DNA from 2 places in the Mycobacterium branderi genome. Region 1 is predicted to be linked to the other one. Evidence: riboswitches for the same ligand, from Rfam matches in the RefSeq annotation. Region 1 holds a riboswitch; the other holds the start of a gene.
The links. Region 1 has a riboswitch for magnesium ahead of G6N47_RS20990 (Rv1535 family protein). Riboswitches for the same ligand answer to the same signal wherever they lie in the genome.
Positions count from the first base shown of each region.

Region 2: it holds a riboswitch for magnesium, as region 1 does, so the genes downstream of both, G6N47_RS18570 (stealth family protein) here and G6N47_RS20990 (Rv1535 family protein) in region 1, are expected to answer to the same signal.

Region 1 is NZ_AP022606.1:4,349,393-4,354,563, reverse strand. It holds gene G6N47_RS21000 (TetR/AcrR family transcriptional regulator) at 1-89, shown strand, start outside; gene G6N47_RS20995 (flavin-containing monooxygenase) at 92-1,531, shown strand; M-box (ykoK) riboswitch at 1,619-1,788, shown strand; gene G6N47_RS20990 (Rv1535 family protein) at 2,045-2,278, shown strand; gene G6N47_RS20985 (TetR/AcrR family transcriptional regulator) at 2,329-3,030, opposite strand; gene G6N47_RS20980 (hypothetical protein) at 3,105-3,374, shown strand; gene G6N47_RS20975 (lipase family protein) at 3,365-4,126, opposite strand; gene G6N47_RS20970 (amino acid-binding protein) at 4,172-4,546, shown strand; gene G6N47_RS20965 (class I SAM-dependent methyltransferase) at 4,553-5,171, opposite strand, start outside.
Region 2 is NZ_AP022606.1:3,800,960-3,806,130, forward strand. It holds gene dop (pup deamidase/depupylase) at 1-919, shown strand, start outside; gene G6N47_RS18555 (ubiquitin-like protein Pup) at 1,070-1,264, shown strand; gene prcB (proteasome subunit beta) at 1,261-2,148, shown strand; gene prcA (proteasome subunit alpha) at 2,145-2,900, shown strand; M-box (ykoK) riboswitch at 2,966-3,138, shown strand; gene G6N47_RS18570 (stealth family protein) at 3,173-4,735, shown strand; gene G6N47_RS18575 (phosphodiesterase) at 4,738-5,171, opposite strand, start outside.

The sequences.
Region 1 (5,171 bases):
GGCGGCTCTCCACCGACGACGGTGTCACCGCGGCCGAGGTCGCGGATTTCGTTGTCTCGCTTGTCCTTGACGGGCTGCGCCCGCGCTAGCCGTGCGCTTCGTCGTCGTCGGCGCCGGGATGGCCGGGATCCTGTCCGCGATCAAGTTGCGCGAGGCGGGGTTCACCGACGTCGTCGTCTACGAGAAGGCCGACCAACTCGGCGGCACCTGGCGGGAGAACACGTATCCGGGCATCGCGTGCGACGTCCCGGCCCACCTGTACAGCTACACCTTCGCGCCGAATCCGGACTGGAGCCACGTGTTCGCGCCCGGCCCGGAAATCCTGGCCTACTTCCACGACGTGGCGCACCGCCACGGCGTCGACAGCCTGATCCGCTACGGCACCGAGGTCCGCCGGCTCGAATACGACGGAAAACGTTGGCAGATAACGACTTCCACTGGCGAGCGGGATGAGGCTGACGTCGTCGTCGCCGCCACCGGCGTGTTGCACCACCCGCGCTATCCCGACATCGACGGGCTCGACGACTTCGCCGGGTCCGTTTTCCACAGCGCCCGCTGGGATCACCGGGTGCCGTTGGCGGACGCGCGGCTCGGGGTGATCGGCACGGGTTCGTCAGCGGTGCAAATCGTCGGCGCGGTCACCGATCTCGTCGGCGAGCTGCGGCTGTTCCAGCGCACCCCGCAGTGGGTGCTGCCCGTGCAGAACCCGCCGATCGACGCCGCCGACAGGGCGCGCTACCGGGCCGACCCGACGCTGCTGCCTGCGCTGCGCGACGAACTCAACAGCGGCTTCATCCAGAACTTCGCCAACGCCGTCGTCGACGCCGACTCGGCCGCGCTGCATCAGCTGCAAAGCCTGGCCCGCGCCAACCTCGAGGACAACGTCGCCGACCCGGAGCTCCGCGAGAAGCTGCGGCCCGACTACCGGGCGGGGTGCAAGCGGCTGATCATCTCGCCGAATTTCTACGAGGCCATCCAGCGGCGGGGCGCCCACCTGGTCACCGAGCGCATCGCCCGGGTCGAGCCCGACGGCGTGCGCACCGCCGACGGCCGGCTGCATCGGCTCGACGTGCTGGTGCTGGCGACCGGATTTCGGGTCGACCGTTTCCTGCGCCCGATCGAGGTGATCGGGCGCGGCGGGATACGTCTCGACGAGCTGTGGGGCCAGCGGCCGTTCGCCTACCTGTCGGTGTCGGTCCCGGATTTTCCCAACCTGTTCATGCTCAACGGACCCAACGGCCCGGTCGGCAACTTCTCGCTGATCGACGTCGCCGAGGCACAGTTCGGATATCTGATGCAGCTCATCGAGCTGCTGGGCGACGGCGGCTGCCGCCAGATCAGCGCCAGCCGGCAAGCCACCGCCCGCTTCGAGGCCGCGCGCGTGCAAGCGGCCAAAAAGACCGTCTGGGTGACCGGCTGCCGGAGTTGGTACCTCGACGATCGCGGCGTTCCGGTCGCCTGGCCGTGGACTTTCACCCGCTTCCGGGAGGTCATGGCGTCACCTGCGCTGAACGACTACGAGCTGGTATAAGCCCTGGTAAACCTGCAGCGGCCATTCAGTGAATTCACAGGTGTGGTGAATTGACCCGTTCCAGTTCTTCGTGCATCATCGGTTTCGTAAGCACCTCGTTAGGCGAGGCGTCTACACGGATATAGGCCACTGACCCCGAACGTCGAGAGACGCCCAGGGTCAGGACAGCTCCTCCCGGCTTAAGGGTTGAGCCCAAGTGGCTTCCGGGATTCCGGATACGCCGTGTAGTGCCGAAGCTCTGACGAGTGGGGTGCGGCTTCCCGATCTATTCGGGTTCTGTACTCCTGCTTGCGTGCAACCCGCGCGGATGACCGCGCGCGACGTAGCCGTGAGGAGGTGAGGGACGCATGAGTTCCAGTGACAGTCCGGACCGATATCCGGGCTCCGTTTCGTCCCGATCCGGCCTCCGGCACGCCGCTCTTCGCTGAGCCAGCGCGTACGCCTCGACGGTCCGTTTCGGACGGGACATACGAACCCTGTTGTGCCCGTTTGATTTCCGCCTAGGAGGCGACCATGACCGCTGTACTGTACGACGACGTGGTAACCGCGACGCCGACGCCGAAGCTGCGGGTAGTTCCTGCCCCCAAGCCGGCGGCTGCGCCGGCGTCGAAGCAGACCTCCAGGCGGCCGGATCGCCCGTTCGGCGGCGACCCGCTGGTCGACGGGGCTGCCCGGCTGCTCTGTGTTCCGCTGCGGCAGCTCTACGCCGCGCTGTGGCGGGCAGGGATCCTGGAAGTCAGCGCCTGAAAGTCCGTCGCTCCCGGTGCCGAGATTTCACCTCGGTGCCGGGAGCGCTTTTATGTCCGGGCTGCGGCGATCTCTTCCGGTTTCGCCAGCGGCTCATGGGGGTCGAGGTGCACTCCGCCGGCCTTCAGCGTGGTGTCCAGCAGCAGCCAGACCCACTCGGCTAGCTGGTCGATGAACTCCTCCTCCGAATACCCGCCCGGCTGCCGCAACCACTGGCGTGCCGCGGAATCGACGAAACCGAAGATGCCGAACCCCAGCGGCTGGGCCGGTTGCGGGTCCAGCCCGAAAGCATTCAGGTAATCGGCCAGCAGCTGAGCCAACAGGGCGCCGGCGGTGTCTCGGATGTAGGTGATCGCGTCGGGCGCGTCGGGCTCCGCGGTCAACGAATGGCATGCCAGGTACAGATACAAGTTGGTATGGGCGGTCAGCCAGCGGATATGCGCGCCGACGCCGATCGTGACCATTTCCAGGGGGCTGCCGGTGGGCTTCCACACCGGCTCCAGCTCGGTGATCAGCATCCCGGCCGCCCGGCGCGCCACCTCGCGATGCAGGTCGGCCGCGCCGTCGAAGTAGCGGTACAGCTTGGTCCGGGTGACCCCCACCTGCGCGGCGATCTGCTCGATGGACGTCGTGGGCCCGCATTCGGCGATGGTCTGCAGTGCGGCCTCGACGAAATCGGCGCGACGCCGTTCGCGTTGGCCGGCCCAGCGAACCGCCCGGCCGTCGACGGCTTCAGACACTGAACGGCTCACTTTGGAGCCCACCCTTTACATGGGACATGATGTACCCCTATTCTACCGGGTACGCCGTGTACCAGGGGGTTTTGGTGGACCAGAAGCCGACACTGTGTTCGTTGCTCGCCTCCGACATCGGTGAGCGTACCGGCGCCGACGTGGTGGCAAGGATGCACCTTCAGGGTCCGGGTGTCGCGGTGATGACCGACACCGACGGTGCATACGTGCACCGGTGCGACGGCAGCGCCTTGGTTCAGGACCTCTCGGACGTGGGTTACCTTGGCATGCAAGGCATTCAGGCGCTGCTGACGCTGGCGGAAGACGTCGCGAGGGCCGGCGTCGGGTGGCTGCGTCACGCCTGAGCCGCGATCAGCGCGGATAGCCCGTCTTTGTAGGCGGCGAGGCTGTGCCGCCAGCCCACGTCGACCGGGCCGCCGCTGTCGACCAAGATTTCGGCGCCGACGTGCACGTAGGGCGACGGCGGTACATGCGGCACGATGTCGAGGAAATTGACTACCCGAAAACAGCTTTCGATGGCCGCGTTGAACGCGGCCGCGAAGTCGGACAACCCGACCCGCGGGCCCGCGAACGTGATGAGCCGCGGTTCGATCGTGTTCGGCGGCATCCCGCGGAAGATGTCGGGCGCGGCGAGTACGGCCAGCGCCGCGCCGAGGCTGTGCCCGGTGATCAGGATCTGATCGCAGCCGGTGCTCGCGGCCGCGAGGTTTGCGGCAATGCTGGCGCGGACAAGCTCGTAGACCTCTTGAAACCCGCTGTGCACCTGCCCGAACCCGCTGACGGGGCGGTAGTCCTCGGGAACCGCGTCGAAGTCGGCCACCCAGTCGGCCAGATCGGAGCTGCCCCGAAACGACACGAACGCGGTGCGAGTGGCAGCACTGTGGCCCATCAACCCAAAGATGTTGGTGTCCTTGGTCATTGCCGCGACGGCGGGATGCGGGTCGCTCATCGCGGCAAGCACCGCGGTCTGCACTTGGATCAGTGCGGTCTGAGTGAAACCCGACGGCAGCACGGCGGGGCTGCCGTCCATGACGGAGTAGGCCGCCGTCGCCAGCGGCAGGACTACGTCGCGCGCGAACGACGCATCGAATGCCACCGCCGAAGTGTAGGAGGTTGCGGTGATGCGCAGTAGCGTTTACGCATGGCGACCGATCTGACGGTGTACGTCGACGACGACCCCGGGGAGCTCGCCCGGGTCGGCGACGTGCTGGGCGACGCAGGCGTGAACATCGCCGGTCTGTGCGCCGTCACCAGCGGCGGGGGACAGGCCAAGATCCACATCTTGGTGACCGATGCGACGCCCGCGTTCGAAGCGCTGCAGGGTGCGGGGATCGAAATCGCCGAGGAGCAAGAGGTGATCGTGCTCGACGTGGAGGACCGCCCCGGCGGACTCGCGGAGGTCGTGCACAAGTTGGGCGCCGCGCAGGTCAACCTGGAGACCGTATATCTGGCGACTAACACCCGGCTGGTGCTGGCCGCCGACGACCTGGCCGGCGCCAAGGCCGCGTTGGGCTGAGCGGCTCTACGGGGTCAGCCGGGTGACGGCGCTCCACCGTTTGTTTCCCGGATTGCGGGGGTCCGGCTCGGGTAGGTACGCGGCGAAGCGATACGGAAAAGGCAGCCTGCCGAAGCGATGGGCGGCCTGCAATATCGCCTCGGTCTCGACGGGTTTCCAGCCGAGATCTTCGAAGTAGGCCAGCCCGTTCCCCGGCCCGAATTTGAACGGCGCGTTGGCCATGATGCCTTTGGTCTTCTTGCCCATCCATTTCTTCAGCCCGGCGCCCCAGAATTCGAGCACCCACCAGGCGACCTCTGGACGTCTGAAGGCCTGCGCCAGGGCGGCGACGTCGTCGGGGTCGAGGTACATCAAAAGCCCCTCGGTCAGGACCAGCGCCTTGCGGGCACCGCTTAGCGCCTCCGTCAAGAACGCGTCGCGGGCCGCCGGGTCGGCGAGGTCGACGGCCCACCGACTCAATTGGCATCGCGGCGTCTGGTCCGCGAGTGCTTGCTCCTTTTCCGCCAACAGCGCCGGCAGGTCCGCTTCGATCCAGGTGAAATCCGGTGGCAGGTCCAGCCGATACGGCCGGGTGTCCAAACCGGCGGCCAGATTGAGCACCCGATCGCAGCCCTCGCCGATGGCC
Region 2 (5,171 bases), 550 kb from region 1:
GCCCGCCGGCGACGAGCCGGGCTTTCAGCTGTCCCAGCGCGCCGACTACATCGAGGTCGAGGTCGGGCTGGAGACCACGCTCAAGCGCGGCATCATCAACACCCGCGACGAGCCCCACGCCGACGCCGACCGGTACCGCCGGCTGCACGTGATCATCGGCGACGCCAACCTCGCCGAGACGTCGACGTACCTGAAGCTGGGCACCACCGCGCTGGTCCTCGATTTGATCGAGGAAGGTATCGACTTGACCGACCTGGCGCTCGCGCGACCGGTGCACGCCGTGCACGCGATCAGCCGCGACCCGTCGCTGCGCATCGCCGTGGCGCTGGCCGACGGCCGGGAGCTGACCGCCCTTGCGCTGCAACGGGTTTACCTGGACCGGGTGGCCAAGCTGGTCGACACCCGCGACCCCGATCCCCGCGCCAACGACATCGTGGAGACCTGGGCGCACGTGCTCGACCTGCTCGAGCGCGACCCGATGGAGTGCGCCGACCTGCTGGACTGGCCGGCCAAGCTGCGAATCCTCGAAGGCTTCCGGCACCGGGAGAACCTGAGCTGGTCGGCGCCGCGGCTGCATCTGGTCGACCTGCAGTACTCCGACGTCCGGCTGGACAAGGGCCTGTACAACCGGCTGGTGGCGCGCGGCTCGATGAAGCGGCTGGTGACCGAGCAGCAGGTGCTCAACGCGGTGGACAACCCGCCGACCGACACCCGCGCCTACTTTCGCGGGGAGTGCCTGCGCCGGTTCGGCGCCGACATCGCGGCGGCCAGCTGGGACTCGGTCATTTTCGACCTCGGCGGCGACTCGCTGGTGCGCATCCCGACGCTGGAGCCGCTGCGCGGCAGCAAGGCGCACGTCGGGGCGCTGCTGGACTCGGTGGACAGCGCGGCGGAGCTGGTGGAACAACTCACCACCTGAGCGCCCGTCCGGCGACGATGAAGGCTGGAAACAGCCTGAAAAGGAGCCGGACAATCAGGCCCAGCGTCGGAAAAGACCGGACGTCGACCGGTAGGGTAGAGAGACCGGCGGGCGTGTAATGCGCCGCCGATGACATAGCAGGAGGCAGCGATGGCTCAGGAGCAGACCAAGCGCGGCGGTGGCGGCGGCGACGATGACGACCTGACCGCCAGCACAGCCGCGGGCCAGGAGCGTCGCGAGAAGCTCACCGAGGAAACCGACGACCTGCTCGACGAGATCGACGACGTTCTGGAAGAGAACGCCGAGGACTTCGTCCGCGCGTACGTCCAAAAGGGCGGCCAGTGACCTGGCCGTTTCGCGATCGCCTGGCCACCAACTCAGCACTCCCCGGAATCCCCGCTAATCCTGTAGACCTGTCCTCGTTCGCTGACTTCCTGCGTCGCCAGGCACCCGAGTTACTGCCGGTCGGGGGCGCCGGTAGCGCCGAACCCGCCGCCGGCAATCAGCTGCCCCATGGCACCACGATCGTCGCGCTGAAGTACCCGGGCGGGGTCGTCATCGCCGGGGACCGGCGCTCGACGCAGGGCAACATGATTGCGGGCCGCGACGTGCAGAAGGTGTACATCACCGACGACTACACCGCCACCGGCATCGCCGGCACCGCGGCCATTGCGGTCGAGTTCGCCCGGCTCTACGCGGTCGAACTCGAGCACTACGAAAAGCTGGAAGGCGTCCCGCTGACCTTCGCCGGCAAGGTCAACCGGCTGGCCATCATGGTGCGCGGCAACCTGGGCGCGGCCATGCAGGGCCTCGTGGCGCTGCCGCTGCTGGTGGGTTATGACCTCGACGATCCCGATCCGGAGAAAGCGGGCCGCATCGTGTCGTTCGACGCGGCCGGCGGCTGGAACCTCGAGGAGGAGGGCTACAAGTCCGTCGGCTCGGGGTCGATCTTCGCCAATTCGTCGATGAAGAAGCTGTATTCGCAGGTGACCGATGGCGATTCGGCGCTGCGGGTGGCCGTCGAGGCGCTCTACGACGCGGCCGACGACGACTCGGCCACCGGCGGCCCGGACCTGGTCCGCGGCATCTACCCGACCGCGGTCACCATCGGCGCCGACGGCGCGGCCGAGGTGCCGGAGCCGCGCATCGCCGAGCTGGCCCGCGAGGTCATCGAAAGCCGTTCTCGCGCAGACACTTTCGGTCCCGACGCCGAGCGGGGTGACTCGTGAGCTTTCCGTACTTCATCTCGCCCGAGCAGGCGATGCGCGAACGCAGCGAGCTCGCGCGCAAGGGCATCGCCCGGGGTCGCAGCGTGGTGGCGCTGGCCTACGCCGGCGGCGTGCTGTTCGTCGCGGAGAACCCGTCGCGGTCGCTTCAGAAGATCAGCGAGCTCTACGACCGGGTTGGGTTCGCCGCCGCGGGCAAGTTCAACGAGTTCGACAACTTGCGCCGCGGCGGAATCCAATTCGCCGACACCCGCGGCTACGCCTACGACCGCCGCGACGTCACGGGCCGCCAGCTGGCCAACGTTTACGCGCAGACGCTGGGCACCATCTTCACCGAGCAGGCCAAGCCCTACGAGGTCGAGCTGTGCGTGGCCGAGGTCGCCCATTACGGCGAGACCAAACCCCCTGAGCTGTATCGGATCACCTACGACGGGTCGATCAACGACGAGCCGCATTTCGTGGTGATGGGCGGCACCACGGAGCCGATCGCCAACGCGCTCAAGGACTCCTACGCCGAGAACGCCGACCTGGCCGACGCCGTGCGGATCGCGGTGAATGCGCTGCGGGCGGGCAGCAGCAACGGCGGCGACCAGCCCAGCCTCGGGGTGTCCATGCTGGAGGTGGCCATTTTGGACGCGAACCGGCCGCGGCGCGCGTTCCGCCGGATCACGGGGTCGGCGCTGGAGGCGCTGCTGCCCAAACCCGGTGCGTCCTCGGGCAAGTCGGGTTCGGGCAAGTCGAAGACGGACGGTTAGTCGCCCGGCCGGATCTGCCTTGATGCGGCCGTGTTGCCGGAACTGACAATCGCGGCTATCCTGCTGCAGCACCTCGTTAGGCGAGGCTTCTGGATGAACACAGGCCACTGATCTGACGACGTCGAGAGACGCCCAAGATCAGGACAGATCTCCCCGGCTTAAGGGGTGATCCCAAGTGGCTTCCCGGGTTTCCGCGGATACGTCGTCCAGTGCCAAAGCTCAACGTGTGAGGGCATTGTCGCCGCTCCACCGCCTGCGCGGGATCCCTCTTTGTGCGCGTCGTGACCGACATCGAGCGTGGAAGGCAGGTGTTTCCCATGACCAGCATGATCGACGTCCCCCGGACCGGGTTGGCCGGATCAGTCAGCTCAGCCGATGGGCTGCGCCTGACCCCGTATGAGGCGATGGTGGCGGACCTGTTGTTCGTCAGCGGCGAGCTGGAGATGGCGGGCATCCCGTTCCTGCTGATCCGCGGCGCCGACGGCCGCCCTGCGCTCATCGTGGACATCGCGCTGCGCGCACGGGTGGCCGAGGCTCTGATGGCCGCATGCCTGGAAGCCCCGTTGCGCGCCAAGATCTTCGACGGAACGGGACGCCGGTCGGTGGACCTCGCCGACAGTCTGCTCTCGACGGACCCCGACCCGCGGTTGCTGCGGGTATTCCGGCAGCGTCAATGTCCGCGTTCCGGCGTGCGCTACGGCGCCTCGGCAGGAGTGGAGCTGCAGTTCTGGGTGTTCGACGGCCAGCAAGCGATCTGTCCGATCGAGAACTCGTTGACCCGGAAGGCGCTGCCGCTCAGCGACGTTGAGTACACGAGCGTCGAATTGCACGGCCGCACCTGGTCGACGATCGACGGGATGTTCACGCCGCACGCCGGCGACATCACTTTCGACATCGACATGGTGTTCTCCTGGGTGGACGGCAACGACCCGGAGTTCCGTTCCCGCCGCGCAGCGGCGATGGCCAATCATGTTGTGGGCGAAGGTGATGACGCCGACGCGCGGATCCGTCAGATCGACGAGCTCAAGTACGCGCTGCGGTCGGTGCACGCCTTCGCGCCCTGGGTGCGACGGATCTTCATCGCCACCGACTCGCGGGTGCCGGAATGGCTTGCGCCGCACCCGAAGATCACCATCGTGCGCGCCGAGGAGCACTTCACCGACCTGTCGGCGCTACCGGTGTACAACAGCCACGCGGTCGAGACCCAGCTGCACCACATCCCCGGCCTGGCAGAGCATTTCCTGTACTCCAACGACGACATGTTCTTCGGCCGGCCGCTCTCGCCGACCATGTTCTTCTCGCCCGGCGGGGTGACGAAGTTCATCGAGGCGGGCACCCGGATCGGACTCGGGGTCAACCACCCGGAGCGCAGTGGCTTCGAGAACGCCGCCCGAGTGAACCGGCAGCTGCTGTGGGAAAAGTTCGGGAAGATCATCACCCGTCACCTGGAGCACACCGCCGCTCCGCTGCGCAAAAGTGTGCTGGCCGAACTGGAGCGAGAGTTCGCGGAGGACTTCGCCCGCACGCAGGCGAGCCGCTTTCGGTCGAGCACCGACATCTCGGTGACCAACTCGCTGTACCACTACTACTCGCTGCTGACCGGGCGCGCCGTACAAAACGAATCGGCGAAGGTGCTCTACGTGGACACCACGCTGCGGTCGGGGTTGGCGAAACTCCCGAAGCTGCTCAAGAAACGCAAGTTCGACTTCTTCTGCCTCAACGACGGCAGCTTCCCGGAGGTGAGCGCCGACGAACGGGCTCGGCTGGTCGGGGAATTCCTGGAGAGCTACTTCCCGGTCCCGGCGCCATGGGAACAGGTGGCCGGCGAGGAATGACGCTATCGTCGCGCGAATTGCGGCGCGAGACGCGGAATGCGGGCTGCCGGAAGGATGCTCGTCCGGGCATCGGCGAGTTCGCGCTGCACGGCGTCGGGCGCGACGAACCGGCCGACAGTGGGGCCGGCCGCCAGCGGCACGACGGTGTGAACCACGGTGTCGGGGTAGCAGTGCACCAGGTTGAACGCCTGCGCAGCATCGCGACCCCGGGTGCCGGCAGTCAGCAGGTCTTGGGTGTAGCAGCTGGCCGAGGCCACCGACACCGGAATGCCGGCGAACGTGGCCGTGGTCGAGTAGTGCAGGTGGCCGGCCAGGATGCTGCGGACGTCGGTGCCGCGCAGAACCTCGCCCAGCGGGGTTTGGTCGCGCAACTCCACCATCACGGCGAGATCCTGGACGCTGGGAATCGGCGGGTGATGCATTGCCAGGATGGTGC